Regions from separate parts of the Priestia sp. P5 genome, predicted to be linked through region 1. Evidence: a T-box and tRNA genes for the amino acid it is inferred to sense, from the RefSeq annotation. Region 1 holds a T-box; the other holds one or more tRNA genes.

Region 1 (16,258 bases):
TTCTCATTAGTACTCCTCCTATCATTAAGTTAAAAATATGTTCAGTGAAACAGCACCTGAAAAGATGCCCAGTATCAGGCCCACCATGACATCCGTCGGATAGTGCAGACCGAGATAAATTCTTGAAATTCCTACCGTTACTGCAAGAGGCAAAAGAACAGCAGCGAAGGCTGGATAAACAATCATAAGAGGGGTAACCAACGAAAAAATAGCTGTTGTATGCCCAGATGGAAATGAATGATCTTTTAATGGATTTTCTAATACTTTTGTATGTTTTAATTGAATATAAGGTCGTTTTCTCGGATATAGTTTTTTAGCAATGGCCACAGGAATATGACTAACGGCTAGAGAAAACCCACAAGCGTAAGCGACGGATGAAGGATGCAGAAATAGCAGCAAGCACGCTATCACAATGGTAAACGTGGCTCCTCCGGCGTGAGTTAGTAAACGTAAAAATCTATTTAAGTGCTTTCGATCAAAATGTTGGTTTACGCTTTTGAATAATCGGCATTCGGCATCGTATACATACTGAATTAACTTGGCTTTCATAGAGTCGCTCCCTTTTCAATAAATACGTCTTTATTATTCAGTTTAATCTTTAATTGTGGAGGCAGTACTAAAACGATGTAAATTAATATGGAAATTTCTTTACAATTGTGGAGAGAATAGAACATGATTGGAGAGTTTGTGGAGATACTAAAGAAATTCCCTCAGTATGACTTTCTGAGGGAACGTTTCCTTTATAATGAAGAATCAGATTTCTTAATAGACTTATAATACTGCCCTTTTTCTACGTATTCTGTGCGAATGCGCTGCATATCTTTTAAATCCTCTTCTGTCAGAGTGCGGATCACTTTAGCAGGTCGGCCGAGTGCGAGAGTATTAGGCGGTATTTTTTTACCGGGAGGCACTAAGCTTCCAGCACCGATAAAAGCACCTTCACCAATTTCCGCACCGTCTAAAATAATAGAACCCATGCCAATGAGCGCGCGTTTGCGGATGATGGAGCTATGTAAAATAACTTGATGTCCTACTGTTACATCATCCTCAATAAGCAAAGGAGCATTTGGGCTTTGATGGAGTGTTGATTGATCTTGTATATTTACTCGTTTACCAATAATCGTAGGTGAAACATCTCCTCTAATAACAGTGTTAAACCAAATGCTGCTTTCTTCACCGATGGTGACGTCTCCAGTAATCGTTACATAGTCTGCGATGAAGCAACTGGGTGCAATGGTAGGCATTTTTTCTTTATACGGATAAATCATCAAATCATCTCCCTTTATTAGTTGAAAAAAAGTAGTAAATCTTCTAATGTAAGTGTACAAAGGTTTTTTAAGCAGGTAAACAAAAAAAGGAAGAAGGAGTAACTCAAATGCATAAATGGGAAGCAGTAAATCCAAAAGGCGTTATTGTCATGGTCCATGGAGCAGCGGAGCATCACGGACGCTATCGCTGGCTGATTGAGATGTGGCGTTCGGTTGGAATGCACGTAATTATGGGAGACCTTCCTGGCCAAGGCTTAACAACAAGAAGAAGAGGACATATCCTATCCTTTGATGAATATGTGTATGAAGTGGAAGAATGGGTACGTGAAGCGCAAAAATATGATTTGCCTATTTTTCTGTTAGGCCACAGTATGGGAGGACTGGCGGTTATTCGTACGCTCCAGACAAAAAACCTCCCTATATGGGGTGCGATTCTCTCCTCTCCTTGTCTAGGATTAAAAGAGCAAGTACCGGCTTATTTAGATATGCTATCTAAAGGGTTGAATAAAGTCATGCCGAACAAACTTTTTGATTTGGGTCTCACTGTTGAAAAAGCAACAAGAAACCAAGAAGTTCGAGATGAAGATGAAAACGACTCACTGTATGTTACAAAAGTTTCTGTAAGATGGTACCGGGAATTGATCCAAGCTGTCAACTTAGCTTTTAAAGATATCGATCGTTTGCCTGATGTCCCGCTTCTTGTGATGCAGGCAGGAGAAGATAAAATTATTGAAAAGCTGATTGTTAGGCAGTGGTTTGATGAAATAGAGCTAAGTGAAAAAATCTACAAAGAATGGTCTCAGCTGTATCACGAAATCTTTAATGAGCCTGAAAGAGAATACGTTTTTACATATGCGAAAAGTTTTGTTGATCTTCACATTTAATAAGTGCGGTAAGAAATTGAGGTGAAAATAAATGAAGATTCCGTCTCATCCTATTTCCTTAATGAGAAAAATTTATCGAGAAGTGTTTCCTGTCGTTCATCATGAGCTTAATCATTGGCGCGAACGAGCAAAAGAGATTCCTAATAAAGAATTGCGTACTCAAGCATTGGCAAGTATCGATACAAAAACTTTTCATTGTGAAGGAGGCGGTATCCTATCGATTTTAGCGAAAGAAAACATGATTGAATGCGTGAAATTTATTGTTGCCTATCAAACAATCAGCGATTACTTAGATAACTTATGTGACCGCAGCAACTCGCTTGATCCTAAAGATTTTGCCGCCTTACATGAATCGATGCCAGATGCGTTGACCCCTCATGCACCTCTTGGGGATTACTATCGTTTTCGAACGGATAAAGACGACGGAGGATACTTAGCCGGACTTGTCCAGACTTGTCAGCAGTCCTTGCGAAAAGCTTGTAATTACCATATAGTCTCTTCACATTTATTAGAACTAGCTAATTATTATTGTGATTTGCAAATACATAAGCATGTTGAAATCAAGGAAAGAGTTCCACGATTAGAGAATTGGTTCGATGCTCACCGGCACAGTGTTCCTGAAATGGAGTGGTATGAATTTTCAGCGTGCTCTGGTTCAACGTTAGGAATTTTTTGTTTAGTTGCTTATAGCTTTCAAGAAGAGATGACCGAAGAAATGACGCAGAAAATAAAAGCAGGATATTTTCCTTATATTCAAGGCTTACATATTTTACTCGATTATTTAATTGACCAAGAAGAAGATAAAGCAGGAGGAGATTTGAACTTTTGTTTTTATTATCCTCATTATCAGCAAATGATGGATCGCTTTTTGCATTTTGTCGTAAAAGCGGACGAATATGCTAAAAAACTGCCGGATTATCACTTTCACTGCTTTATCTATAAAGGACTCTTGGGCGTTTATTTGTCGGATCAAAAAGTGAGGGCACAAAAACATGTTCATGTGAATGCACGTAGGTTAATAAAAGCGGGGGGAGCTCTCAGCTACTTTTTCTATATCAACGGACGCTTGTACCGAATGTTAAAAAGATAAGCCATATGCGGCTTATCTTTTTTCAATAGCAATGATGAAGGGAGGGTTGTTTTGCTGATTCATGAAACGATATTGTAAAACGTGAACGTCTTTTTGATCAAGATTCTGGACATACGTTAGTAAATCGTCTCTTTCTTGTTTCCCCTGTTCGTGTCCGTGATAAATAACGAGCACAATCACTCCTTCAGGTGCTAGCAAATCAAGTAACTGCTCAATTGCAGAGATTGTTGTTTCAGAAGTGGTGACGATGTCTTTATCTCCACCTGGTAAATAACCTAAATTAAAGACAGCTCCTGTGACTCGTCCATTAATAGAGTGGGGAAGCATGTTTATATTGCTATGGCTTTCTTGGATAAGCGTGACTCGTTTTTCTACATGATGTTCTGTCAATCGCTGCTGAGTTGCTTGAATGGCTTGGGGCTGAATGTCAAATCCATATACATGACCTGTATCTCCGACTAAGTTAGCTAAGAATAATGTATCATGTCCATTTCCTGCTGTAGCATCAATCGCGACATCTCCTTCCGCCACAGCATTAGTGAGCAACGTGCGGGCAAAAGGCAGGATACGTTCTATTTTCATCTTTCCATCAACTCTTTTTCGTAATATTTTCCTTGATAGCTTTGGCGACGTTCGAGCTCTTGATCAATGGCATTTAACACGCTCCACTTATTCACGCTCCACATCGGTCCAACCATGAGGTCTATCGGTCCATCGCCTGTAATACGATGAACAATCATCTCAGGAGGAATTACTTCAAGCTGATCGCATACAAGTTTTACGTATTCTTCAAATGAAAGAAATTCAACAAGGCCCTTTTCATACTGTTTGACCATAGGAGTTCCTTTTAGCAAATGAAGCAGATGAATCTTAATTCCTTGAACGTCTAATTTTGCTACTTCTCGTACCGTTTCCATCATCATATTAGGTGTTTCTAAAGGCAAGCCATCAATGATATGAGAACAAACGCGGATACCGTGTTTTCGAAGATTTGCTACGCCATCTACATAGCATTGATGATCGTGTGCCCGGTTGATAAGCAGTGAAGTTCGTTCATGAACAGTTTGCAGTCCAAGCTCTACCCATAGATAAGTTCGTTCATTTAATTCAGACAAGTACTCCACCACATCGTCGGGGAGACAGTCAGGGCGCGTGGCGATAGAAAGCCCAACAACTCCGGGAAGCTTTAAGACAGCTTCATATTTTTCACGAAGCTCCTCGACAGGAGCATGAGTATTAGTAAATGCTTGAAAGTAAGCAACGTATTTTCCGTCTTTCCATTTATGATGCATTTTTTCACGGATTTCATTAAATTGTGTCACAAGGTCATCCGCTCTGTTTCCGGCAAAATCCCCCGAACCGGCAGCACTGCAAAACGTACAGCCGCCGTGAGCTACCGTGCCGTCTCTGTTTGGACAATCAAATCCTCCATCTAAGGCTACTTTAAATACCTTATGGCCAAAGTGGTTACGTAAGTGGTAATTCCAGGTATGATAACGTTTGTTTTCAGATTTATACGGAAATGGGTTTGTCTGATTCAAATCAGCAACCTCCTTTTTACATGCAATATACATCAACAAATTGTATCAAAAACGTGAAAAAGTGCCAAACAAATTTAAGGATGCTTATATTTAACAGGTTCTTCTTGTCGTAAAGGGAAGTAAAGTTGCGCAAAATAAGACAGAAATGAACGAATAGGAGGAATAGAGAATGACAACTCGTCAAGCAGTGGATCAACTTATGCAACAGTGTGAAGATGCTATTCGCTTTGGACAAGGTCAGTTGCAGGAAGGCATGAAGCAAGAACATTATAACGACACTGAATATACAAAAGCACAGGAAAAATTAGAAAATGCTTATAAAGAAATTGAAGAGTTTTCTCACAGTGCAAATGCACAGCAAAGAGAGCAGCTATATCGCATGCGCCTGCAAGTTCAGCAGCTGCAAAATAAATTGATCACAACTCAGCATTAAGGAGAGGATTTTATGGCAACGCGTTCAAATCAAAATAATCCGGAACAAAAAACAAAAAACGGGATCAACAGTAATGACATTGAGCTAGGAAAAGATTTTGATCCGGTAAAAGAATTAAAAGCACGAAACAGCAAGCGTGCCCAGCCGGTTCGTTCGAAGCAAAAGTAAGCGGTAAAAAGGTGATTTTGCATGATATTGTCATGTGAAATCACCTTTTTAAATAGTCAGCGAATTTCAAATAAATTGTCTATATGTAAAAGCATTGCGAACCCTTTAAGAAAAGACTAGAATGTACGTTGGCATTCGAATAGATAGGGGGGAGATCAATGCCCAAATCACTTTGGTTTTTGATTATTGGTATGCTTGTAAACGTAACGGGAGCTTCATTTTTATGGCCTCTCAATACAATTTATATAAATGAACATTTAGGAAAGTCATTATCCGTCGCAGGAGTGGTTCTTATGCTGAATTCTGCTGCAAGCGTAGTAGGAAATTTGCTTGGAGGAACGCTTTTTGACAAAATAGGAGGATATAAATCCATTTTATCAGGAATTATTATTACTCTTATTGCATTAGTGGGACTCGTGTTTTTCCATGGTTGGCCTACATACGTTGTTCTCTTGGTTGTTGTAGGGTTTGGATCTGGTATTGTGTTTCCATCTATGTATGCAATGGCAGGGTCCGTTTGGCCACAAGGCGGAAGAAAAGCATTTAATGCGATGTACGTTGCTCAAAATGCAGGAGTAGCTATTGGCGCCGCGGTAGGGGGCATTGTAGCGTCTTATTCATTTACGTATATTTTCTTAGCTAATACAATTTTGTACGTTATTTTTCTGCTTATTGCTATTTTTTCATATCGTCATATTTCGGTTACCGTTGGACAAACGAATGTCCTTAATGAAGCAGGAAGCATTGGGCATAAAACGAAGCTGACTGCTCTTCTTATTTTATGTACGGGGTATGTCTTATGCTGGGTTGCGTATGTTCAGTGGCAAACAACGATTGCTACGCATACGCGTGAGCTGAATATACCTCTTTCTAGCTACAGTTTGCTTTGGACGATTAACGGGATTTTAATTGTAGTCGGTCAGCCTTTGATCGTACCCATCATTCAAAAAGTAGCAAAAACGTTAAAAGTACAGGTCCTAATTGGAACGGTTATTTTTGTGGCTTCTTTTGTTATCGTGGTGAATGCTACAACATTTCCGCAGTTCTTAACAGCAATGGTTGTGTTAACAATTGGAGAAATGTTCGTTTGGCCAGCCATTCCAGCTGTTGCAAGTCAGTTGGCTCCATCTGGAAAAGAGGGATTTTATCAAGGCGTAGTTAACAGCATGGCTACTGCAGGTAAAATGATTGGTCCTCTCTTTGGAGGCGTTATTTTCGATGCGTTTAATATGTCTACGCTGTGCTATTTATTAATTGGGCTATTGCTATTCAGCATGTGTACAACATGGATATACGATTATAAATTAAAAGAAAAACGTCAGCGTTCACTAACCATCTCTAAATAAATAGAGGTGGTTTTATTTTTGACTGCTGAATAAACGTAGGAATGTCTTCGGTATTCCTTTAATAATATAGTAAGGGTTGTGACAAGCAAAGAAAGGAGTATATACCTGTAAATATGTAAGCGTTTTCTAATTATATGACTTCATGGGGGGCTAAACATGCTTAGTATGATTGGATTAATTGGAGGGTTATTGCTGCTCATTGTACTAACGATGAGAGGCATGAATTTATTTATAGCAGGTCCGCTCAGTGCTTTAGTTGTTGCGTTAACAAGCGGAATGCCTTTATTTCCACAGCTGGTGAAAGAAGGAGAAGCAAATTTTGTTGGAAATTACATGTCTGGTTTCACAGGATTTATTGCTTCTTGGTATTTAATGTTTCTATTGGGCGCCGTCTTTGGAAAAGTAATGGAAGACAGCGGGGCCGCTGATAGTGTTTCTCGCTGGATTGTCAGTAAACTAGGAATGAAAAGAGCAGTGTTGGCGATTGTACTTGCCTGTGCGGTCTTAACATACGGAGGAGTCAGTCTGTTTGTAGTAGCATTCTCTGTCTATCCAATGGCTTTAAGCTTATTCAAACAGGCTGATTTGCCGAGGCGATTTATCCCTGCTGCTTTAGCATTCGGTTCCGTTACGTTTACGATGACCTCGGCTGGATCGCCTGAAATCCAAAACTGGATTCCAATTGAATATTTGAAGACTAGTCCGTATGCAGGATGGGAAGTTAGTTTAGTTGTAGCGGTAGTGATGGCTGTATTCGGCTACTGGTGGTTAAAGCGCTTGATTTCAAAAGCAGTTAAAAATGGAGAGCGTTTTGTATCACGCGAGAAAGATCCAGCAGTAACGGAAAATCAGTCTCTTCCTAATCCGTTATTAAGTTTGCTTCCCCTTGTGGTCGTGCTCATTATTTCTTTTGCACTTCATAAGCCACTTCAGCAATCTGCGTTGATTGTCGCACTTTTAAGTGGTATCATTGTCACTTATATTGTGAACCGAAAGCATTTTAAAGGATTTTGGAATGCAGCTTCAGAAGGAACCTTGGGTGCGTTAATTGCGATTGGGAATACAGCCGCTGTAGTAGGTTTTGGAGGGGTTGCTAAGGCTGTTCCCGCGTTTGGAGTAGCTGTAGATGCCATGACGCATATTCCAGGAAGTCCGTTAATTGGGGGAGCTATTGCGGTGAGTGTTATCGCGGGGATGACAGGTTCGGCTTCAGGAGGTCAGGCGATTGCACTGCCAATTTTAGCCCCTCACTATCTAGATGCTGGTGTAAATCCAGAAGCTCTCCATCGCGTAGTAGCTATTTCCTCTGGAGTATTAGATTCATTGCCTCATAATGGTTATGTCGTCACCACAATTAATTCTATTTGCGGAGAAACTCATAAAGATGCGTATGGATCAGTTGCAGCTATGACGGTAATTGTTCCGCTTGTTGGTCTTGTACTTGCGATTATCCTGTTTTCTTTTGGATTTGGCATTTAATAATAGCCGCTAAAGAAAGTAGAGACTGGAATAAAAGTATTTTAGGTGAAGGAAGATCCGAACGATGAATCGTTCGGATTTTTTTATGTTTATGGTGAACGTAGGTTTCATTTGTTTAGGTGCTTCGAGCAGTGGAGTGGAGGGCAAGACAAAGACTCCTGAAATAGGTGAGACCCCGCATGAGTGTATGCAACGAGGAGGCTCATTGGCTGCCCGCGGAAAGAGAAGTCTTGCACGGAAATCAACAGCGGTGTAACCAAGAGATTCATACTAGCGCATTTATCCTATTTGTTCGTCTTTAAATTGGATTGATTTAGTTATGTCTCACTGTCTTTTTTGTTTGGCCGTGGATGTATGTTTTTGGGAGAAGTTGTTCATATATAAGAATGAAAGAGAAGATTTAGCAACAAAGCAGTGCTGCAGTGCAGAAACTTTTACAAAATCCGTTGAACAACTTGCAGTTTACGAACATATTATTTACAATACAAGGTAGTATGATGTAAAAACTATGATAAGGAATAGTAATGAACGAAGCGAGCTAAGAGAGCTGACGGGTGGTGCGAGTCAGCAAACGAGCGTTCATGAACTCACCTTGGAGTTGTAAATGTGAAGGAAAGTAACATTTACCGTCTATCCGCGTTAAGGAAAATGAGTGAGTACATAATTGTGCTAATTTGGGTGGTACCGCGGGAAGTTTATTCAACCTCTCGTCCCTTTGTTTGAGGGATGAGGGGTTTTTTAGTTTAATTAAATACAGCTGGAGCGTACAAGGAGGATTATGTATGGCTTTTAATCATGAAAAGATCGAACAAAAATGGCAAAAAGTTTGGGAAGAAAATAAAACATTTAGAACAACAGAAGATGAAGGAAAGCGTAAGTTTTACGCATTAGATATGTTCCCTTATCCATCTGGGGCGGGTTTACACGTTGGGCATCCAGAAGGTTATACAGCAACGGACATTTTATCTCGTATGAAGCGTATGCAAGGATACAATGTACTTCATCCAATGGGATGGGATGCATTCGGACTACCTGCTGAGCAGTATGCATTAGATACAGGAAACGATCCGGCTGAGTTCACTGAACTTAACATTAATAATTTCCGTCGTCAAATCAAATCGCTAGGTTTCTCTTACGATTGGGAGCGTGAAATTAATACAACTGATCCTAACTACTATAAATGGACGCAGTGGATTTTCTTACAGCTATATAAAAAAGGCTTAGCTTATGTGGATGAAGTAGCTGTTAACTGGTGTCCTGCGTTGGGAACAGTACTTGCAAACGAAGAAGTTATTGACGGCAAAAGTGAGCGCGGTGGGCATCCGGTTGAGCGTCGTCCAATGAAGCAGTGGATGCTTAAAATCACAGCTTATGCAGATCGTTTACTAGAAGATTTAGATGATCTTGATTGGCCAGAAAGTATTAAAGAAATGCAGCGAAACTGGATCGGACGCTCTGAAGGAGCTCACGTTCACTTCACAATTGATGGATATGACGAAACATTTACTGTGTTCACAACGCGTCCTGATACGCTATTTGGGGCAACGTATGCCGTTTTAGCACCTGAACATCCGTTTGTGGATAAAATTACGACAGCCGAACAAAAAGAAGCGGTAGAAGCGTATTTAGATCAAATTAAAAGCAAAAGCGATTTAGAACGTACAGACTTAGCTAAAGACAAAACAGGCGTATTTACCGGTGCTTATGCAATTAACCCTGTAAACGGCGAGAGAATGCCAATTTGGATTGCTGACTATGTTCTAATGAGCTATGGTACAGGTGCAATTATGGCTGTTCCCGCTCATGATGAGCGTGATTATGAGTTTGCTGTTAAATTTGAACTGCCGATTAAAGAAGTAGTAGCGGGTGGAGACGTTTCGAAAGAAGCTTATACAGGCGACGGCGAGCACGTTAATTCAGAATTCTTAAATGGTCTAGATAAAGAAGAAGCAATTTCAAATATGATTCAGTGGCTTCAAGCAAATGAAAAAGGTGAAAAACAAGTAACATACCGTCTGCGTGACTGGTTATTCAGCCGTCAGCGCTACTGGGGTGAACCGATTCCTGTTATTCATTGGGAAGATGGCACAACAACTGCAGTTCCTGAAGATCAGCTTCCGCTTGTTTTACCAAAAACAACTGAAATCAAGCCGTCAGGTACAGGTGAATCTCCATTAGCAAACATTGATGACTGGGTGAACGTTGTAGATCCGGAAACGGGCAAAAAAGGGCGCCGCGAAACAAATACAATGCCTCAATGGGCAGGCAGCTGCTGGTATTACTTACGCTACATTGATCCGACAAACAGTGAAGCGTTAGCAGATGCAGACAAATTAAAAGAATGGTTGCCGGTTGATATTTATATAGGTGGAGCTGAACACGCTGTTCTTCATCTATTGTATGCTCGTTTCTGGCATAAGTTTTTATATGATATCGGCGTAGTTCCAACAAAAGAGCCGTTCCAAAAACTGTTTAACCAAGGTATGATTCTTGGAGAAAACAATGAAAAAATGAGTAAGTCAAAAGGTAACGTTGTAAATCCAGACGAAATCGTAGAAAGCCACGGTGCAGATACGCTTCGCCTTTACGAAATGTTCATGGGACCTTTAGATGCATCAATTGCTTGGTCAACAAAAGGGCTTGATGGTGCACGCCGTTTCTTAGATCGTGTATGGCGCTTACTTGTTGACGATAACGGTGAATTAAGCAGCAAGGTTCAAGAAAGCAATGACACTACACTCGAACGCGTATATCACCAAACGGTGAAAAAAGTAACGGAAGATTACGAAGGCCTTCGTTTTAATACAGGTATCTCTCAACTTATGGTATTCATCAACGACGCATACAAAGTTGACGTGCTGCCAAAGCAATACGTAGAAGGATTTGTGAAGCTATTAGCACCAATTTGTCCTCATACGACTGAGGAATTATGGAGCAAACTAGGTCACGAAGATACAATTTCATATGAGGCTTGGCCTGCGTTTGATGAAGCGAAACTTGTAGATGATGAAGTGGAAATTGTCGTTCAAATTAACGGTAAAGTACGTGCAAAATTAAACGTACCTGCTGAAGCATCTCGTGAAGAGCTTCAAGATATTGCAATGGCTAATGAAGATGTTCAAGAGTTCATTGAAGGTAAGACAGTGCGCAAAGTGATTGCTGTGCCTGGTAAATTAGTAAACATCGTAGCTAATTAAGTATTGATGTAGAACAGACCCCCTGACTAAAGAGAAGTCAGGGGGTCTGTTCTAGACCTAAGCGTCTGATGTCCCCCTTTCAGGGTTGACATCAGGCCCTTAGTTAAACCTTTAACTACGATTGGAAAAGCTTAGGTAGGCTGCTGCTTAAGCTTTTCTTATTTAGTGGCATAAAGGTATTTGAATTTGCTACAATAGCGATAGCAAGCTGAATGAAAGAATAGAGAGGAATGACGAAGATGGAAGAAGTAAAAGTGATTACGCCTGAAGAGCTTCAAAAACGCGTTGAAAATGGAGAAGAGCTTCATTTAGTTGATGTGCGCGAAGATGAGGAAGTAGCAGAAGGAATGATTCCAACTGCTAAACACATTCGCATGAATGATATTCCAACTAATGTGGATTATTTCGATAAAGACAAAGAATATATTTTCATTTGCCGTTCTGGACGCCGTAGTGAAAACGTATGTTACTACCTTCAAGAACAAGGTTATAAAGTAACAAATATGGTTGGCGGTATGTTAGAGTGGGAAGGAAAAACGGTTAATAAATAAGAAAAAGCGCCTTTGACAGGCGCTTTTTTTTTGAATTAAACTTCTACCATCCGACTAAAATGATAGTAGCAAAACAAATGATGACTAAATCTATAAAAGTCTTCATAAAAATAGAGGTAGGAAGAAGTTGAAAATCAGTACGAAAGCCATCATTGAGAGAAGCAGTCCATTCTGATTGAAGCAAATTTGATAGGACAAGGTGGTAGAAGCTGTGATACAAGTGAAAATGTTTGATAAAGAGCATGAAAAAGATTTAGAATTTGCGGTGAATCGATTTTTACGGAAATTAGAGGATGAAGACGTCGTTGATATTAAGTATCAAGTGACAGTGGATGTTGATCGTGATGAGCAGGTGTACTGTTTTTCAGCCATGGTTATGTATAAAGCCTAGCATATTATGCTAGGCTTGTTGCAAATTCTCCTGCATTACTGCCAGCCAAACGGCCTGTTACAAGGGCAGAAGTGATATTGTATCCTCCAGTATATCCGTGGATATCAAGAATTTCCCCGCAGAAGTAAAGACCTTGCATAAATTTCGAAGACATTTCCTTTGGGTGAATTTCTTTAACGGATACGCCGCCTCCCGTGACGAATGCTTTTTCTAGAGAAAGCGTGCCGTTTACAGCAAATTCAAATCGTTTGCACATTCTCGAGAACTCTCTCAGTTTCTCATGCTGAAGCTGTCCCGCTAGAGCTTGGCTATCAATGTCTGCTTGCTCAAGTAAAAATAATAGATAGCGTTCAGATACAAAACCTTTTAAGACATTTTTAATCGCTTTTTTCGGCTCTTCTTTTGTCATTTCGGCTAATTTTTGGAAAATATCTTCTTCGTTTTGGCTAGGAAATAAATCAAGAGACATTTGAACAGTGTTGCTTTTTTGTTTCTTTAACTCTTTAACAACATATTGGCTGCAGCGAAGAGCGGCAGGGCCAGAGATGCCAAAGTGAGTGAAAATCATATCCATTTGATGAGTAATGACAGGCTTGCCTTTTTTATTAAGCACGCTTAGTCCTACACTGCGAAGCGATAGACCTTGAAGCGTCTTGGTTTTAATAAAGTGTTCGCTAGATGTAATAGGAACTTCTGTGGGATAAAGCTCCGTAATTTTATGACCTGCATCTTTTGCCCATTGATAGCCGTCTCCTGTTGAACCCGTATGAGGCACTGATTTTCCGCCTACTGCAATCACAACGCTTTTCGTTTGGATTGCTTCTCCATTTTGAAGCACTACTTCTTTCACCGTGTTATTCTCATAGTTTACGCGTTTAACGGCTGTGTTTGTGCGAATTGTCACACGAAGACGGTGAAGTTCGCTAATTAATGCATCAACAACAGATTGCGCTTTATTGCTGACCGGAAACATACGCCCGTGATCTTCTTCTTTTAATTTAATTCCAAGGCCTTCAAAATAAGAGATGATATCTTCGTTATTAAAAACAGAAAACGCACTGTATAAAAAGCGTCCGTTTCCTGGAATGTGTTTAATAAGTTCATCAATCGGAAGGCGGTTTGTTACGTTACAGCGTCCGCCTCCAGAAATGGCCAGCTTTCGTCCAAGTTTATTGCCTTTATCAATTAATAATACGTTTGCACCTGACTCACCAGCTGCAATCGATGCCATCAAACCAGAAGGTCCTCCTCCGATTACGACTACATCATATATCATACTTTCACCAACCTGTCTATTCTTAAAAAATTTTAGTTTGTTCACTGACAAATCTCTCAACATTGGATAAAATGGGCTATAGTCTTTGTTTTTTTAGTTTGTTGACGAGTGCGAGTGAGTATAAGACCTTTCTTAGTGTATACTGTCACTTGCTTCTTTTCAATTCTATCATTATTATCAGTATGTAACATTAAGTATCGGAGGCAAACGTATGTCTGATTCAAAATTGTTAAGAGGGACCTTTGTGCTGACGCTTGGCACCTATGTATCCCGAATCTTGGGAATGATTTATTTATTTCCATTTGCGATCCTTGTTGGAACCGTAGGGGGAGCACTGTTTGGTTACGGATATAACCAATATGCTATTTATTTAAGTATTGCTACAGCCGGTATGCCAATGGCCGTATCGAAATTTGTATCAAAATATAATGCACTCGGTGATTACTATACGAGTAGAAGAATGTACCGGGCCGGCATGAAATTAATGCTTGTCACAGGAATACTTGCATTTTTACTTTTATATTCGTTAGCTCCTGTTATGTCTAGAATTACACTGGGAGGTTCTGATTTAAATAACTCCTTAGAAGATGTAGTAATGGTTATGCGAATGGTTAGTGTTGCGTTAATTGTAGTACCGATGATGAGTTTAATGCGGGGATTTTTCCAAGGTCACCAGTCTATGGGGCCAACAGCCGTTTCACAGGTAGTTGAACAGCTTGTGCGGGTTGTCTTTTTATTGGCATCTACCTATATCGTCATCAAAGTTGTCCATGGAAGTCTTGCACTAGCCGTTGGATTTGCTACGATGGGGGCTTTTGTAGGAGCTCTTGCTGGACTGGCCGTATTAATTTGGTACTGGAAAAAACGAAAGCCACATCTCGATAAAATGGTGAATGAGCAGACGGTAACGCCGACGCGTATTTCTACCGTATCCATCTTTAAAGAGCTGCTTACGTATTCATTGCCATATGTCTTTGTCAGCTTAGCTATTCCGCTTTATCAGTATGTGGATCAATTCACATTTAACCGTGCGATGGTAGCGGCTGGACAAAAAGAAATAGCAGAGTCAATGAACGGAATTGTTCAGTCTTATGTTCCAAAGCTTGTGATGATTCCTGTTTCATTAGCTACTGCGTTCGGTTTGACTCTTGTACCAACGATTACACGTTCCTTTGTGAATAAAGATTATAACGTACTGCAAAAGCAAATTGATCAAACATATCAAACGATTATGTTTCTTGTGCTGCCAGCATCTGTAGGATTAATGGCTTTGGCTGGCCCAGCGTATACGTTTTTCTTTGGAACAGATGCATCGGATGCGGGTGGAAATGTCTTGCTTTACTATGCACCAGTAGCCTTATTGTTCTCATTTTTCACGGTTAATGGAGCTATTTTACAAGGAATCAACAAACAAAAATATGCTGTTTTAAGTCTATTATTTGGATTGATTGTGAAAATTGTCGTGAACGTTCCATTTATTCTTATGTTCCACGAGATTGGTTCAGTTTTAGCGACAGCACTAGGCTATATCGTATCTCTTGTTTATATGTTTGCGCTTATTCAAAAACACGCAAAATACAACTACAGTGAGTTTATAAAACGCTCTGTGCTTATTCTCATTTTTGTTGCGATTATGGGAATCAGCGTAAAAATTGTCGCAGCAGTGATTGGTCTGTTTACAGAGCCAGGACGATTCTCTGCCACTGTTATTACGATTATAGGAGCAGCAGTAGGCGGCCTTATTTACTTTATTATTACCTATCGTTCAAGCCTGCTTGAAAAAGTAATGGGAGCGAGGGTAACAGGTGCAATTGAACGAAAGATACTGCGCCGAAATAAACAGCGCAGTGCATAAGAAGATGACTCGTTAGAGTCATCTTCTTTTCAAAAAAAGGAGGATATTACATGCGTTTGGATAAATTGCTTTCTACCATTGGGTACGGAAGCCGAAAAGAAGTTAAAGGTCTTTTAAAGACTGGAGCTGTTAAGGTAGACGGTACAGCGGTTAAAGATGCTAAGGTACATGTTAATCCAGATGAACAAGAAATAACTGTGCATGGCGAAGCCGTTTCTTACCGAGAATTTGTTTACTTTATGCTGCATAAGCCGCAAGGTGTCATATCAGCGACGGAAGATTCTCTTCATGAAACAGTTTTGGACTTACTTGAACTTGACGATGCTGTGTATAATCCATTTCCGGTAGGGCGTTTAGATAAAGATACAGAAGGGCTCTTGCTGCTGACAAATGACGGTCAGCTTGCACATCAGCTGCTATCTCCTAAAAAGCACGTTCCTAAAACGTATTTTGCAAAAATTAATGCACCGGTGACTGAAGAAGATGCTGAAGCATTTAGACAGGGTGTCACTCTTGATGATGGATACGTAACAAAATCAGCAGAGTTAAAGGTACTAACAAGCGGTGTGGAATCAGAAATTGAATTAACGATCGTTGAAGGGAAATTTCATCAAGTGAAGCGTATGTTTGAAGCAAGAGGAAAAAAAGTAACGTATTTAAAACGTTTATCTATGGGAGCTTTGCTATTAGACGAGTCGTTAGATTTAGGAGAATACAGGGAGTTAACGGAAGAAGAACTAGCTTTATTACAAAAATCAAATGCCTAAGAAGAGGCGAAA
Region 2 (16,258 bases), 2.5 Mb from region 1:
AATGGCTATACGTGCCTTACTATTTATCGTCTTAGGAGCCATCGGTTTAATTATTTCGCGCCTATTTTATAAAAAGAAGTAGCTAAAAGCTGAAGAGAAATTCTTCAGCTTTCTTTATTATAATATAATTATGTAAACTTAATCTTGAAGTCGTACAAAAGGTATCCAATCATGTATAATGGAACAAGTGAATTGGAGGTATACATAAAATGAAATCACTTGTATTAGCAGAAAAGCCAAGTGTAGCACGTGATCTTGCACGTGTACTTGGCAGCACACAAACAAAAAAAGGGTATATTGAAGGGCCAAAGTACGTCGTAACATGGGCACTCGGTCATTTAGTTGAATTACAAACACCAGAGGATTATGATAACCAATATAAAACATGGCGATTAGAAGATCTGCCAATCATGCCTGAGAAAATGAAACTAAAAGTAATTCGTAAAGTAAGCTCTCAGTTTCGCACAGTATCTGATTTAGCAAAAAGAAAGGATATTGGAGAGTTAATTATTGCGACTGATGCAGGGCGTGAAGGAGAGCTTGTAGCACGTTGGATTATGGAAAAGGTACGCTGGAACAAGCCGTTTAAACGCCTTTGGATTTCATCTCAAACGGATAAAGCAATTCGTGACGGGTTTAAACAGTTAAAGCCAGGAAAAGAGTTTAATCGCTTGTATGATTCAGCGGTTTGCCGTTCAGAAGCCGATTGGCTTATCGGTTTAAACGTAACGAGAGCGTTAACGACTAAATACGAAGAACCGTTATCGGCAGGGCGGGTACAAACACCGACGCTTGCGATGATAATTGAGCGTGAACAAGTAATTAACACATTTAAGCCTAGTGAATATTGGACGCTTACAGCTCAGTTTTCATCTTTTGAAGCAGCTTGGCAAAAAGGCAATGAAAAGCGCATTTTTGATGAAAAACGCGCAAAAGAGCTGCACTCAAAATTATCAGGTGAGGCAGTTGTAAAAACAATTAAGCGCAAAATGCATAAAGAAGCGCAGCCGCTTCCTTATGACTTAAACGAACTGCAGCGAGATGCTAATAAACGCTTTAACTTCTCTGCTAAGAAGACATTAAATGTACTTCAAAAGTTATATGAACAGCATAAGTTAGTCACGTATCCACGTACAGATTCTCGTTATTTAACAACAGATATGGTTTCCACTATGAAGGAGCGCTTGGAAAGTATCTCTGCTGTATATAAAGAAGAAGTTCGTCCAATTTTAAGAAATGCACAGTTGCCAAAACGAGTGGTGAATAACGAGAAAGTAAGTGATCACCATGCTATCATCGTAACGGATCAGTCTGTGTTTTTACAGGACTTATCAGCTGATGAAAGAAAGCTGTATGACTTAATTGCAAAGCGATTTATTTCGTTATTTTATCCTGCATATGAGTATGAAGTGGTCAAATCCGAGCTTGAAGTCAATGGGGAACAGTTAGTAGCAAGCGGAAAGCAAGTCGTAAATGCAGGCTTTAAAAAAGTTTCTGGTGGAGAATCAGAAGCAACGGTGAAGCTGCCTGATATGCAAGAAGGCAGCAAGCTGAGCATTCAAGATGTAACGATGAAAAGTGCATTTACAGAGCCGCCGCAGCGCTATACAGAAGCAGATCTTCTTGGACAAATGGAAAAACATAATTTAGGCACGCCGGCAACACGTGCAGATATTATTGAAAAGCTTCTGCAAAACGAATCCATTGATCGCCAAAACAATCGTCTGCATGCAACCAAAAAAGGAAAGCAGCTGATTGACCTAGTAGCGGATGAGTTAAAGTCGCCTGAACTCACGGCTAAGTGGGAACGTGATTTAGAAGCAATTGCTAAAGGAAAAGGAAATGCAAAAGAGTTCTTAACAAATATTCGCGAACAAACAGAAAAGCTGGTTAAGCAAGTAAAAACAAGTAACCAAACGTACAAACCTCATAATTTAACGGGCTCTAAATGTCCGGAATGCGGTTCGTTCTTGAAAGAAAAGAAAACAAAGCAAGGAAGAGTGCTCGTTTGTTCAAGTCTTGAGTGCAGCTATAGACGCGCAAAAGACCCTAAATTATCGAATCGACGCTGTCCGCAGTGTCATAAACGAATGGAAATTCATTCAGGAAAAGCGGGTACGTACTTCCAATGCCGTTCATGTCAAGTAGTGGAAAAAGCTGAGGACAAAAAGAAAAAGATTTCAAAACGAGAAGAACGAAAGCTTCTTAACAAATACAACGATGACGGAGCATTTGGTTCAAGCTTGGGGGATGCTTTAAAACAAGCTCTTCAAGATAAAAAAGATAACTAACGTCGAAAAGTGCGATACCATGGTATCGCACTTTTTTAGTATAATATGGATTAAGTGATGAGTAAGCAAGGTGGCGTGGAACAATGAAAAGAAAAAACAAGGGAATGGATCGTTTAATTGCGTTCTTTATAGCAGGAGCGATGGTACTAATCATTTTAGCTATCTTAATGGGAAGCTACTTTTTTGGTTTTATAGGCTTCCTTAGAGTGATGGGAGTGGAATATGACTCTTACTGGGCCATATGTTTATTTCTATTTTTTATTTTTGTGTTTGGCTCTATCACAGAGCTTTTTTCAAAGGCACTTGTTTTTTTAATGAAGAATGCTAGGATGAACAGAGTACTATTTATAACATCTGCAGCTTTTGTGGATATATTTTTTACTTTTCTATCAGTTTATATAGCAGACTTGCTTGTGAGCGGAATCACTGTATCTATTTTAGCGGTGACTCTTTTATCCGTCTTATTTTTTTGGATGGAGAGTGCATTGGATAGTGAGTTTCTACGTAAAAAAACAAGCTGATGAAGTTTTTCATCAGCAGCGCATCAGCAAAAAAACGCATCATATCAAGCTTCAACGCTATTTAAAGAACCCTTTAACATATTTTTTTAAAAAAAGTATGTGATTTTTTTCACATATCTCTTGAAAAAGGATAAACATGTTTGTATAATAAGAATTGTAAAAGATATGTGAAACATTTCACAATATATGTGAATAACTTCACAATATCATATTTTCTATAATCCTAAGGGGGATATCATCTATGAAAATTGCAGTAGTAGGGTGTACACATGCAGGAACAGCAGCAGTAAAAAATATGGCAGAACTTTATCCAGAAGCTAAAATTACAGTTTATGAGCGAAATGATAATGTTTCATTTTTGTCTTGTGGAATTGCGCTCTATGTAGGCGGGGTCGTAAAAGATGCAAATGGTTTATTTTACTCTTCACCGTCTGAATTGCAAGAGATGGGTGTAAATATGAAAATGAAACATGAAGTTACGAATATTGATACAGAATACAAAAAAATAGCAGTGCGAAATTTAGAAACCAACGAAGAATTTGAAGATACATTTGATAAATTAGTGATGACAACTGGATCATGGCCGATTATTCCAAACCTTGAAGGCATCGATTTAAATAATGTTGTGCTTTGTAAAAATTATCAGCATGCTAATCACATTATTGAAAAAGCAAAACAAGCAAAAAAAATCGCCGTAATTGGTGCTGGCTATATCGGTGCAGAATTAGTAGAAGCATTTGAAGTATATGGAAAAGAAGTCACATTTATTGATAGTGCTGATCGTATTTTAAATAAATATCTTGATCCAGAGTTTACAAGCTTGATGGAAACGGAATTTAAAAATCGCGGAGTTACATTAGCATTAAACCAAGCGGTTACTAAATTTGTAGGCAGCGATGGATCTGTTGAAAAAGTAGTGACAACTGAAGGTGAATACGAAGCGGATCTTGTGATTCTGTGTGTTGGCTTCCGTCCAAATACAGACTTAGTAAAAGGACAAGTAGACATGCTTCCAAACGGCGCAATTGTGGTTGATGAATATATGCAAACAAGCAAAAAAGATATATTTGCTGCCGGAGATAGCTGTGCCATTTATTACAATCCGATTAAGAAACATGCCTATATTCCACTTGCTACCAATGCGGTTAGAATGGGAACATTAGTAGCTCAAAACCTTGTTAAGCCGACGATTAAGTATATGGGAACACAAGGAACATCAGGCTTGCATATTTATGATTACAATGTTGCATCTACCGGCATAACTGAAGCAGCAGCTTCTCTTTTTGATATGAATGTGAAAAGCATCACAATATCAGAGAATAACCGACCTGAATTCATGCCAACGTACGAAAATATTACGTTGAAAGTAGTATATGAAGAAGAAACAAGACGAATTGTAGGCGCACAGGTTATTTCTAAAATTGATGCTACTCAAGCAATCAATACATTGTCCGTATGCGTACAGCAAGAAATGACGATCGATGAGCTTGGCTTTATGGACTTTTTCTTTCAGCCCCACTTTAATAAGCCTTGGCATTTCTTAAACCAAGCAGGGCTTCAAGCGCTTCAAGCATAAAAAAAGCAGGTGACTACCTGCTTTTTTTATGTGGATTTTATTATCTTTTTTATTTTTATTTTTATTTTAGCAGGTTTAAAGCGGATCCATCCTATGATAAGAAGAATAAAAGGATATAAAGCTCCTATCAAAAAACTATAGGGAATCCACGTTTCGGCTAACCATGTTTTTTGATAGGTAATGGTTGGGTACACAATAATGGAAAAAGTCGTAACAATTAATCCCATCGGTAACGTTAGAAATCGAGTTTCATTGATGTTAAAAATATGACAAAGTCCAGCGATGGAAGCATGAAAATAAAGAGAAACCTTAAAGAAAAGAGTGAGAAACCATATAATAGCAATAATTACCTCGATTCCTTGCAAAAAATTTCCCACCTCAATTCGCTTAGCCATTTCATATACAGGAAACATGGTAGTTGAAGAATGATAAGAACCAATAACGATTATACAAGAGAGAATAACAATTACCATAATAAATCCACCTAACAGACTTCCGCTCATTAAAGCTTTAGCTCCTTTTTCAGGTTTTCTTAAATGAAGGGGGAAAATCATCATCAAAGGAGCAAAAGTAAAATAAGTAATGCTAAGAAAGATAAGAACCGAATGAGTCAGCGGCTTTAAGTGAATGTCCATTAAAGGCATAAGATTTTCAAGTTTCATTTGAGGAGTTAGTGAAAAAATAAAAATCCCGAGAAGGCCAACAAACCACGGGAAAAAGATTTCACAGCAGCGTGCAATTGTTTCTAGACCGAGTCTTGCCCCGAACACAACCACAAGCATAAAAATAATGTGAATAGCAAGCAGCGGCGTTTCCATCATAATATGGGTATTTAAAAAACTCCCGACGTAGTATACAATACGGCTGCACGTTATGACAGTAGATATGACAAATAAACAAGATACACCTTTTCCTAGATATTTTCCAAATACTACATCATTGATTTCTACTAGATTTTTATCTTTAAATAAAAGTCCGAGAGCTATATATACTTTCACTAATACAAATCCGCATGCTACTCCGAGGATAGCCGGAATCCAAGCAGTTTGCTTAGAATCAACAGTCATAGCCGCTGGAGCAATAACAATTGTGCTTCCAATTGTATAAAGCATAACGAGCATGCGAAATTGAATCGTTGAAATTTTAACTACAGGTTTCAAGGTATTCACTTCCTCGTCTTACGTATTAAGATAATAAATGAAGTAAAAATATGCTGATTGGCCTGAAGATAGCAGCTGATAAATCAGAAGGATTTGGAACATATAAACCCAGTGCTTTACAGATGCTTACGGACATTCCAATTGCAAGAACTGTGTAGAATAGCCATAATTCTTTCTTCGCTTTTTTTTGCCGTAAGTTAGGTGCTTCAAACCAAATGACGAGCGTGCAAACAATAAGTAACCCCAATACCCCTAGCATAGACTAGCTCCTATACATGAATAATTAATGTTATATTTTCCAGAAAAATAACTCCTTATACTGAATGTGCATTCTCTATTAAAGGTTTTTGATTTTTTAGTCGCTGTTAGAAGAATGCTGCTTTTTGTTTTGAATAAATCCTGCAATTAAAAGGAAAAGCGGATATAAGATGCCTACAAGTAAGCTGTAGGGAATCCACGTTTTTGTATCCCAATCTTTTTGATAAGAAACGCTTGGATACACAATAAGGGAAAGTGTAATCATGATGAGTGCGACTGGAAAAGAAAATAGCTTGTAGTCCTTTATGTGAAATACATTGGCAAACCCCAAAAGAGTAGCGTAAAAGTAAATGCAAAGCTTAAAAAAGAGAGTAATAAACCACAAAATAGCAATGACTACTTCAATTCCTTGAAGAAAGTTTCCTACATCGATTCTTCTTCCTAATTCATAGCTTGGAAACATGGTGATTTGGGAGTAATAAGGACCAAGCACTAAAATTCCGAGTAAGATTAACGTAACCATCACTAGTCCACCGGCTATATTCCCTATATAAAAAGATTGAGTGGCCTTTTTTATGTCTGGTGTATGGGAAGGAAAAATCATAAGCAAAATCGTATAAGTCAAAGAACTCATGCTTAAAAACGTTAAAACAGCCCGAATAAAAGCTTTTGGATGGATTTCGAACACAGGCTGAATATGCTCTATTTTAATTTGAGGGATCATAGATAAAATGAGAAGTCCGAATAATCCGACAAACCAAGGGAATAAAATCTCGGCACTTCGTGCAATAACCTCTATTCCTAGGCCTACTCCTACGATGACCACACCCATAAATGCAATGTGGATGGCTGTAAGCGGCGTGTAGGGAAGAATTTGTGTAGTGAGAAAATTTCCTACATAGTAAAGAAGTTGACTGCTGATAAATAAATTGGATAATACAAAAACAGCAGAAACAATCTTTCCAAGCAGTTTGCCTAAAATTTTTTCGTTCATTTCCATCAGCGTAAGCGTTGGAAACATTTTTCCTAGCGAGGTAAAAAGCAAAACTAAGCCAATTCCTGATGCTACACCGAAAAGTGCTGCAATCCAGGCATCTTGATGAGCATCAGCCGTAATAGCGGCAGGCACAACAATAATTGTGCTTCCGATGCTATATAAAGTTACTAGCTTGCGAAATTGCGTAGCCGAAATATTGATTTCATTAAGCAAAATGAGCACATCCTTTTGCCATATACACTAATTAAGTGATCCAACGGAATAATAAGTGACTTAAAGGTTGGAACATTGCTTCTACCCAATCAGAAGGGTTCGGTAGAGGCAGCCGAAAGATTTTTGCAAGAGCGATCATGATACTGATTGTCATGAATACAATAAAAATTTTCCGTTCCTTTTTATGAGAGTGTTGAGGTAATCTTTTTATTTCCATCCATATAATCCCTGCACAAATGATCAAAAAGGAAAGAAACAAGTGCATGCAGTCAACCCCAATATATTTTGACGTTCAAATAAGCTACTCGTATGATGTCCGCTAAAGAAAGTGATTATACATTTATGTAAAATATAGAAAGTATTTCAAGGGATAAAAGATATCATTGGACGCTCTTAAATAATAAAGGAATTCGTTACGCGGAATATTTACGCAGCTTCAACCTATTGAAACGTCGTATGAATAAGTGGAAAAATGCCACACTATAGAGTAAACAAATGGAAAGGAGCACTATGATGAAAAAATTCCCATATAACAAAGATAAACAACAATCGTTTCAAGCAGCACAGCAGGGGCATAAAGAAGCAGTAGATGCATATGAACAGGCAAATGAAGCTAAAAATGATGCATCGTATGGACATGAAGCGAAGCAAGCGATAGGTGAAGTGAATGAAGCCTCTCAGCAAATTGAAAACGCGCTTGAAAATGCTTCTGAAACACAGCGTCAGCGTTTAACAGAGTTTCAGCAAGATATAAAAGATATGGAGAACGACCTTAATCAATAAAAGAGCCGCTGTTTTACTTAGGCAGGTTCACAATAGTGAGTATAAATTGTAAAAGCAGAAGATAATGAACTTCTGCTTTTTTTACTGGTAGTGTGAACGTAGGTTTCGTGTATATAATTGCTTCTAGCTGTTGTATGGAAGGAAAGGCGAAGACTTGCACGGAAATCAACAGTAGTGTAACAAATAATCCATCATTCCATTCTTATTTTAAAAGGTATAGAAGTTAAAAAAGTAAGAATCCTAATAAAAACAGAACGATAAGAATGGAAAGGGATTGTGACAGGAAACATGCTAATAAACATACTAATAATGATTGTCGTATTGTACTTCATATATGTATTCGTAACTGCAGTGGTACTGTTTTATGTCCCTTTGCACAAGGGAAAAGACTTAAAAGTAATGAATACTGAGAATTTTTACGGGAAGAAAGAATCCACAGACCGAGTTATGCTTTTGGAAAATGGTTATTTTTCAGGGCTTGTTCGGATGCAGATGATTCAAGAAGCGAGGCATACAATCGATATTGCGTATTTTTCCATCGGTAAAGGTCGTTCTTCGGATTTACTTATGGGCGCTTTATTCGAAGCTGCGGATCGAGGTATACGTATTCGCGTGCTGTTAGATGGGATCTCTCATGGGTTAAAAGGTAAGAGAAAAAATGTTCTTTATGCTCTAGCTTTCCACAATAATATTGAATTAAAGTACTATGAGCCCTTTACTATTTTTAAACCTTGGACATGGCATAATCGTCTTCACGATAAAATAATAGTAGTCGATGGCCAATTAGGTATTATTGGAGGACGAAACATTGGAGATAAATACTTGGCCAGTCAACCAGATAAAAATTTTGTCTATGACCGTGATGTGCTGATTTATAACACAAAGCAAGAAAGTCATAGTGTTATTCTCTCAATGGAGAAGTATATAAAGAAATTATGGAATCATCCGTATACACGCAAAGCTTTTCCAAAGCTCAAGAAAACTAAACAATTTCGCGGTCTTTCAGGAAAAAAATTGTTGATAGATCAATACGAAGAGGCCAAAAAAGCAAACGAACCTTTTGTCCATCCTTATATTATATGGAGAGAATCAACGATGCCTACAAGAAAGGTTTCTTTTATTACAAATCCTATTCAAAGAATTAATAAAAGCCCTTTTATATGGAAAACATTTATTAAGCTTTCCCAACAAGCTGAAAAATCCATTGTCGTTCAAAGTCCTTATATCGTACCAACAAAAGAGATGGAACAGTATATAGATAAGCGGGTAAAACCCAAAGTACAAAGAATTATTTTAACTAATTCTATTACATCGACTCCAAATGCTATGGCTTTTTCTGCATACTTGGGAGTAAAGAATCGCGTTATAAAAGCTGGTTCGAAGCTTTATGAATATCAAAAGCCTTATTCAATTCACGGGAAATCTATTGTTTATGATCAGCGTTTAAGTGCAGTTGGTTCTTTTAACTTAGATTCACGTTCTGCATTTTTAAACACTGAATCCATGGTTATGATAGATAGTGAAGAATTTGCAGCCGAGTTAACAGGAGCTATTGAAACCAAAATTTCTCACAGTATGCTTGTAGGAAATGAGGGAGAACCTGTGGATTTTAATACGGATTCTCAAAAAAACGTGCCTCCTGTAAAATCTGCAATTCTACATATTCTTTCGGTTCTTACAAGATTTTGGAGACATTTTGTATAGTACTGTGTTACAGCAGAGTCTCTAAAAACAAATAGCGGAGATTAAAAAAGACTGCAGCTGGGGAAGGGAATGTGTAAAAAGCTGTGATATGCCTCACAGTTTTTTTGAAGCCGCTAGTACTAGTTATGATTCATCAAAAGACCTATTGACGAAATTACATATATGTTTTACTATAATATAGCGTCGTTAATAAACGAGGTTCTTTTGAAGAAATCATTTCTAGGGGCATAGTTTAAAGGTAGAACTACGGTCTCCAAAACCGTCAGTGTGGGTTCGATTCCTACTGCCCCTGCCATTTTGGAGTTATCTTTTAATTCACACGCGGGTGTGGCGGAATTGGCAGACGCGCTAGACTTAGGATCTAGTGTCTTATGACGTGGGGGTTCAAGTCCCTTCACCCGCATCTTTACTTTCATATATGCGCGGAAGTAGTTCAGTGGTAGAACACCACCTTGCCAAGGTGGGGGTCGCGAGTTCGAACCTCGTCTTCCGCTTCTTTTCAAAAGCAGTTTGCATGTGCAAACTGCTTTTTTGTTGTAGAAATAAAGAGTTTTAGTGGGCTGTTTGTAATCAGAAATATTTTATTAAAACAGTACTGCTTATACGTGTTGTTTTCGTGAATATACACACAATATTGGGGTTACATTAAAAGCTAATGAACGATACGTGAAGACATCTAATATGGTTTTTAAGATAGGGGAGAGTCCTATGGAATCTAGTTGGTTTTCAATTATACCGTTTTTAATTGTTATTCCCATAGCTATTTTCACGAAACAAGTGCTGCCAGGATTGTTTTTAGGATTATTAGTAGGCGCTTATTTGATTGATCATTCGATTATCGGAGGTGTTGAAAAGCTACTTTACTACGTTGTACAAGCTCTTAGAAATAAAAGTAATATAGAAATCGTCGTCTTTTTATACGCGTTTTCAGGGCTTATCGGAATGATTAAGATGGCTGGAGGAGTTAAAGGTTTTGTGGAAACAGCTGCTGAAAGAATTGATACAAGAAAAAAGGCCCTCATTTTAACCTATGTTTCAACCATTGGAACATTCAGTGCTCCCACATTTCGTTTTGTTACGATCGCGCCCATCATGAGAGCACTGCTGAAAAAAGTGAAAATGACGACAGCAGAGCTAGGATTTGTTATTGAAACAACTGCTACTCCTGTTATCGTCTTAATTCCTGTGGCAACGGCATTTGTAGGATATATGGTCTCAATCATTCAAATGGCGATTGATCATCAAGGCATAAAACAAGACGCTTATTCTTTGTTTATTCAAAGCATTCCTTATAACTTCTTTTCGATTGTGATTATTTTAGTAGGGATTTATTTCAGCTTTTTTCATCATTCAACATCTACGGCTCCTATGAAGCTCGAGGAAGAAGACGAAAAAGATTGGCATGATTGTCATCCTTGCGTATCGAAGGATTTGCCTTCTAAGCCTTGGAATCTGTTAGTACCTTTACTTATTGTGATTTCACTTACCTTACTTTTAACATGGTGGAGTGGACATCACAAGAGTCACACCTTTTTTGAAGCATTTATTAAAGCAGACGTGCTAGAAGCGATGGTAGTAGCTTTAATTATGACTACGTTAATTACCTTCATTTTTTTCTTGTTTCAGCGCTTTACATTACAGAATTTGCTTAATGGTTTTATCACAGGAGGCAATGATTTAATGTCCGTTATTCTGCTGTTATCGGTAGTATGGGGATTATCCGCTGTTACAGAAGACTTGGGTTTTTCGAATTTCGTGACGGTACATTCTAAGTGGATTCCCCAAATGTTTGTCACTCCTTTTATGTTTGTGTTTGGAGCTGCTATTTCTTACTTTATCGGGTCTGCTTGGGGGACGTGGGGGATTTTAATGCCGCTTGGTGTATCGCTTGCAAGTTCTGCAGATCTTTCTTTGCCGTTGATTATCGGTGCAGTATTTGCAAGCGGTTCATTTGGAGCATTTTCTTCACCTTTAAGCGACGATACGAATACCATCGCCAAAATATTAGATTTATCTGTTATTGAATATGCCAAATATAAATTAAAGCCAGCTTTAATTGCAGCAGGAATAACAGTTGCTTTTTATCTCATTGTATCTTTCATGTTTTGAATGAGAGAAATAGCCATCTAGTATCAATTTTTTATTTTTTTCAGCTTAAAATATGCATACAGTCCTAATGATACGCACACTAGCATGATACAAGTAAGCGGAAATAAGATGGTATTAACAAAATGATCATAAAACCATATATACACGAACATCACCTCGATAATTTTAAAGCTATTTTTTCTATTTATTAGAGATATACTATCTGTGCTGCTTCTTCCTATTTTTCAAAAAGGCGATAATCAAAAGCAGCATAGGTACGATAGCAAAAAGAGGCATATGTAAAAGAAATCTCGCTACGTGTAATCCTTCATAAAGATGCTCTTGAAAATTACTAGCGATTGTAATCGACAAAAATAACACAATGATGCCTAAAGGATAAGCTAGACGTGAAGGAGATTTAATTTTAAATAAAGTAGCTGTACCTATTATAGAAGCATAAAACAAGATGCTAACTTTAAAATAAATCCCAATAACCATAGCAAACATAAAAAATACATCTAGACGCTCTAAAAAATCAGCTACTTGGATCGTTTGAACAGTACTAAGAAGAGGGAACTGAGATCTTGTTGTCAAATCAACTCCAAGTACGCTAATGTTAATGATCATCGTAATAATTAGATTAATTCCGCTTAATCCCGTTGCACATAGCATGGTGACATTTGCTTTTTTGGGGTTGCTTAAATAAGGTAGAAGCATGGTAAATACAATAGCTTCTGTGAAAGGAAAATACAGCGTTTCGGTTAAAGCAACTTTGGCAACAGGGAGTATTCCTTCTTTTAATACCGGCTGTAAGTTCTTAAAATCAATTAATCCTGAGCTAATAATTAAGATGAAGCCTGCAATAGCCAGAAAATACATAAAAATAAACAGAAGTTCTCCTGACCTCGCTATTGCTTCAATTCCTTTTCGGGTTATATAGATAATGACCAGCATCAATAAAGCATTGGCAATAAATAAAGGGGTATCGGGATAGGCAAAAGTAAGAAGCATCTCTCCGAAATCTCTTAGAACTCGCGATGCATCGTATAAAAAATACACAATATATATGAAGGCAAGAAGTGTTCCCAGTACTTTACCTAAAATTTTCTGCATATACTCTGTAGGCAGGAGGTCCGGATAGTAGGAATAGAGCTTATGATAGATTAAGAAGAAAAAAAAGCTGCACAGCATTCCAATTAAAATAGCTAGCCACGCATCTTGTTTCGCTCCCATTGCAAGAGGGACTAATAGGGCGCTTCCCAGTTCAAATAAAACCATGAGAATAAATAATTGAGTGGCGCTAATTTTTGCTTTTTCCATATAGCCAGAACCTCCTTATCTTAGTGTTGTTTTTCTTTTACGCTAGAAAGAAATGATTTATTGCGCAGACCTGTTCGGCGAATGTAAGCTTCTACTGTAACGTCTACATTCAATTTTGGAAAGTAAACATCATCCCATTCTGCTTTGAGTTTCTCCCACTGATTGGGGCGCGTGCGTTCCAGCGCTTCTCCAAACCCAAAAATGTCAACTTTGTCTGTCTGAGCTTGTTTAATAGCTATTTGTAATTCTTTTTTTATTTCTTTACCTGCAGCTTTTTCCATTTTTTTAATTAGAGCAGGTTGACGTGTATCAACAGGGACCTCCACTTCTCCAAGATCACCTTCTACGCGAGTGTGAACGGACGCATAAGGTTTTCCTTCGATCATTTTTACAGATACATCCGTTTTTTGACGAACTGTTTGATAGGCAAGCGCTTCTTTTTTTCCTTTCCAGTCTACATTAATATCGGTTCCTTGTATTTTATCAAGAATCCAAACGCTGCCTCTGGCTGGACTATTGTACAGCCAGTCGATCAACTTTCCATTTTTAAAAACAGCAATGCCAGAAGCACGAAGGGTAGCTTCTGGTGCGCTTTGCTGGAGGTTATCTAATTTTTCTGCTTGTTGAGGATTTCCAATTAAACGAAAACCCGAGACTAGTGCTTCTCCTCCGGGAGATTCGAGAGATCTCATCACTTCTTGAAAGGAAACCTTTAGATTTTCTCCCCATTTTCTTTGAGTGAACTCCAGTGTTTTCATAATTTTGTTTGCTGGAATTTTATCGACAGGCGTTAGTGCTTTTACCAAATCAGCAGCACTTGACTGGTTTGCTATTACTAAGGAAGTCGTAATTCGAAACTCAGGATCGCGGTCAATAGAATCAATAAGAATGTTAATTCCTTCTTCACGCGCTAGTTTTTCTCCGATCACGACTAAGTTGGTATGGGCATAATAAAGTCTTCGGGAAATTCTAGCTGAAGCGCGTCTGCTTGCTTCAACTAAATTATCACCGGAAGCAGAATAGATCGTAACAGGCGGACTTTGGGTACCGCCGCCCCCTTGTAAACCAGCTACATTTCCCGGGTTAATAATTTGAAAGGTAAGCTCATACCGCCCATCTTTCGTTTTATCAATGCCCATTGCCGATACAAGTGCAAGATCCGTTAACTCTTTTTTACTCCAGCAGCTAGTAAGCAATACCATCATTATGGTCATTAACAGTAAAAATAAACTTTTACGTTTCATTTTGATCATCTTCTTCCATTTCCTGGTTAATCATGCCTCTTGAAGAAGGAGGCTCAGGCTTTTGATGTTTGCTTTGACGAACTTTGTTATCACTAATTAATTTAGGTCTTCTTCTCATCGTCCACCAAGGTAACCGCAGCAATGTATCTTCATTATTAGCAAGAATAAACGGTGCTAATGGCGTCATATAAGGAACACCAAATGAACGTAAGCTGCACAGATGTCCAACTCCCATTAAAAGAATAAGGATAATGCCATAGAAACCGAACGTAGCCGCGCCTAGAATAAATAAAAAACGAATTAAACGCGCTGAAATAGCCATATCGAAAGACGGTGTGGCAAAGCTAGCAATCGCTGTAATCGATACAATAATAACCATAGCTGGTGAGACGATCCCTGCTTGAACCGCTGCTTGCCCAATAACAAGAGCTCCGACGATCGATACAGCAGAGCCGATAGCTTTTGGTAAACGAATCCCTGCTTCACGCAAAATTTCAAAGGTGACTTCCATAAAAAAAGCTTCCACGAACGCGGGAAATGGAACGGATTCTCGCTGTGCCGCAAGAGCTACGATAAGCGTTGTAGGTACCATCTCTTGATGAAATGTCGTAACCGCCACATACGTAGCAGGAGCGATAAGTGAAATCATAAACATAAACACCCGTAAAAGACGAATGGATGTGGCAATATCAAAGCGTGCGTAGTAATCTTCAGCCGATTGGAAAAATTGAATGAACAATGCTGGAGCAATAAGTACAAAAGGAGTTCCGTCCACAAAAATAGCAATTCTTCCTTCCAAAAGGTTACCCGCCACCACATCGGGTCTTTCTGTATTATAAATAGTTGGAAAAGGAGTGACCGTTTGATCTTCAATTAGCTGCTCAACATAACCTGATTCCAAAATACTATCAATATCAATGTTTTTTAATCGCTTTCGAATTTCTTTTACGACTTTATCGTTTGCGATGCCATGAATATACATAATAGTGACATCCGTTTTAGTTACCCGGCCAATCTTCATCGACTCTAGCCATAAGTCAGGTGTTTTAATAATTCGGCGCACCATGGCTAAGTTTGTGCCGATAGACTCAGTAAAGGCACCTTTTGGTCCTCGAACTACCATTTGTGTAGTAGATTCTGCAATGGCACGCTTTTCACCGCCTTGTGTACTCACGCTTAGTACGCGGTTTATGCCATCGACAATAAGAAGGCTGTCTCCTGACATCAAAGAAGAAAGTAAATCATTCCAGTTGTCTGCAAACGATACGTTGCCAATTGTTACGATGTCTTCGGAAATTAACTCTAATGCATTTTGATCGTTTAGGTCATTTTTTTGATTATCTTTCATAAGAGACTGCAGTAAGTAATCTTGAATAGCTTGATTATCTACAATCCCTTCTATGTAGACGATAGCAGCAGCCAAGCTGTTATTGACGCCTAGTTTAAAATGGCGAATCACAATATCTGAGCTGTTTCCAGTTTTCTCTTTAATGAGGGTAAGGTTCTCAGACAGCAGATTCTTAAGAGAAGAAGCTGTTTGTTCGTTGTTCGTTTGATCTGCCTGAGGTTGAAGTTTATTTTTAGACTTTTGATTTTTAAAGAACGAAGGCATAAATGAAAACACCCTTACTATAGTTTTTATTAATTTGACCAAAAATCGTATAATTATGTAATTTTTAACAAAATATCTTTTGCATGACGGCAAATGAAAATGACGACCCTATGAGGTAAGTAATGATTAGGTGAGGAGAGAAAATAATGAAGATTATTGGAGTTAGCCTGTTGCTATTTGGATCTGTGATCGCTCTTTCTGTAGGAATTGATCTTTTTCAAGGAACGAACGTACTGCAGGCACTATACAATGCTTTAAGCCCGTTTCGTGTAATGGAAGTGGCCGAATTATTTGTCCTTTTTTCTCTTTTGTTTTTCTTTTTCGTAGAGTCACTTTATCTTGTTTTAAAAAAGCGTCAGCAAAAGCAATAGTAACTTGGTGCAAAGAGGTTTTTATATCTTCACTATCGAAACAAGCGTATAGAAAGATAGCTTTGAGATAGGGGAGAACCACATGAACATTGAGACTGACAGACTACTAATACGCAAATT

The links. A T-box is a leader RNA that pairs with one kind of tRNA and senses whether it is charged. The one in region 1 lies ahead of leuS (leucine--tRNA ligase), so its partner is inferred to be a tRNA-Leu.
Region 2: it encodes a tRNA-Leu, which carries the amino acid that the T-box ahead of leuS (leucine--tRNA ligase) is inferred to sense. The anticodon was not compared.

Annotation. Positions count from the first base shown of each region.
Region 1 is NZ_JAKWFJ010000001.1:41,386-57,643, forward strand. Features, by position in the region: gene MMB69_RS00215 (glycosyltransferase family 4 protein) at 1-7, opposite strand, end outside; gene MMB69_RS00220 (phosphatase PAP2 family protein) at 25-549, opposite strand; gene MMB69_RS00225 (gamma carbonic anhydrase) at 741-1,268, opposite strand; gene MMB69_RS00230 (alpha/beta fold hydrolase) at 1,376-2,152, shown strand; gene MMB69_RS00235 (tetraprenyl-beta-curcumene synthase family protein) at 2,184-3,242, shown strand; gene mnmM (tRNA 5-(aminomethyl)-2-thiouridylate-methyltransferase MnmM) at 3,255-3,824, opposite strand; gene mnmL (tRNA modification radical SAM protein MnmL/YtqA) at 3,821-4,783, opposite strand; gene MMB69_RS00250 (YtzC family protein) at 4,953-5,216, shown strand; gene MMB69_RS00255 (hypothetical protein) at 5,229-5,384, shown strand; gene MMB69_RS00260 (MDR family MFS transporter) at 5,543-6,730, shown strand; gene MMB69_RS00265 (GntP family permease) at 6,887-8,209, shown strand; gene MMB69_RS00270 (hypothetical protein) at 8,274-8,465, shown strand; T-box leader at 8,709-8,927, shown strand; gene leuS (leucine--tRNA ligase) at 8,992-11,406, shown strand; gene MMB69_RS00280 (rhodanese-like domain-containing protein) at 11,646-11,957, shown strand; gene MMB69_RS00285 (sporulation protein Cse60) at 12,169-12,348, shown strand; gene MMB69_RS00290 (BaiN/RdsA family NAD(P)/FAD-dependent oxidoreductase) at 12,353-13,624, opposite strand; gene MMB69_RS00295 (putative polysaccharide biosynthesis protein) at 13,836-15,479, shown strand; gene MMB69_RS00300 (pseudouridine synthase) at 15,530-16,246, shown strand.
Region 2 is NZ_JAKWFJ010000001.1:2,518,857-2,535,114, reverse strand. Features, by position in the region: gene MMB69_RS13575 (DUF2339 domain-containing protein) at 1-82, shown strand, start outside; gene MMB69_RS13570 (DNA topoisomerase III) at 210-2,291, shown strand; gene MMB69_RS13565 (YrvL family regulatory protein) at 2,375-2,812, shown strand; gene MMB69_RS13560 (FAD-dependent oxidoreductase) at 3,054-4,388, shown strand; gene MMB69_RS13555 (GerAB/ArcD/ProY family transporter) at 4,415-5,557, opposite strand; gene MMB69_RS13550 (hypothetical protein) at 5,574-5,807, opposite strand; gene MMB69_RS13545 (GerAB/ArcD/ProY family transporter) at 5,904-7,025, opposite strand; gene MMB69_RS13540 (hypothetical protein) at 7,530-7,799, shown strand; gene MMB69_RS13535 (phospholipase D-like domain-containing protein) at 8,109-9,503, shown strand; tRNA gene MMB69_RS13530 (tRNA-Trp) at 9,725-9,798, shown strand; tRNA gene MMB69_RS13525 (tRNA-Leu) at 9,825-9,906, shown strand; tRNA gene MMB69_RS13520 (tRNA-Gly) at 9,926-9,997, shown strand; gene MMB69_RS13515 (Na+/H+ antiporter NhaC family protein) at 10,212-11,612, shown strand; gene MMB69_RS13510 (GerAB/ArcD/ProY family transporter) at 11,811-12,911, opposite strand; gene MMB69_RS13505 (Ger(x)C family spore germination protein) at 12,932-14,155, opposite strand; gene MMB69_RS13500 (spore germination protein) at 14,145-15,767, opposite strand; gene MMB69_RS13495 (YczF family membrane protein) at 15,914-16,138, shown strand; gene MMB69_RS13490 (GNAT family N-acetyltransferase) at 16,221-16,258, shown strand, end outside.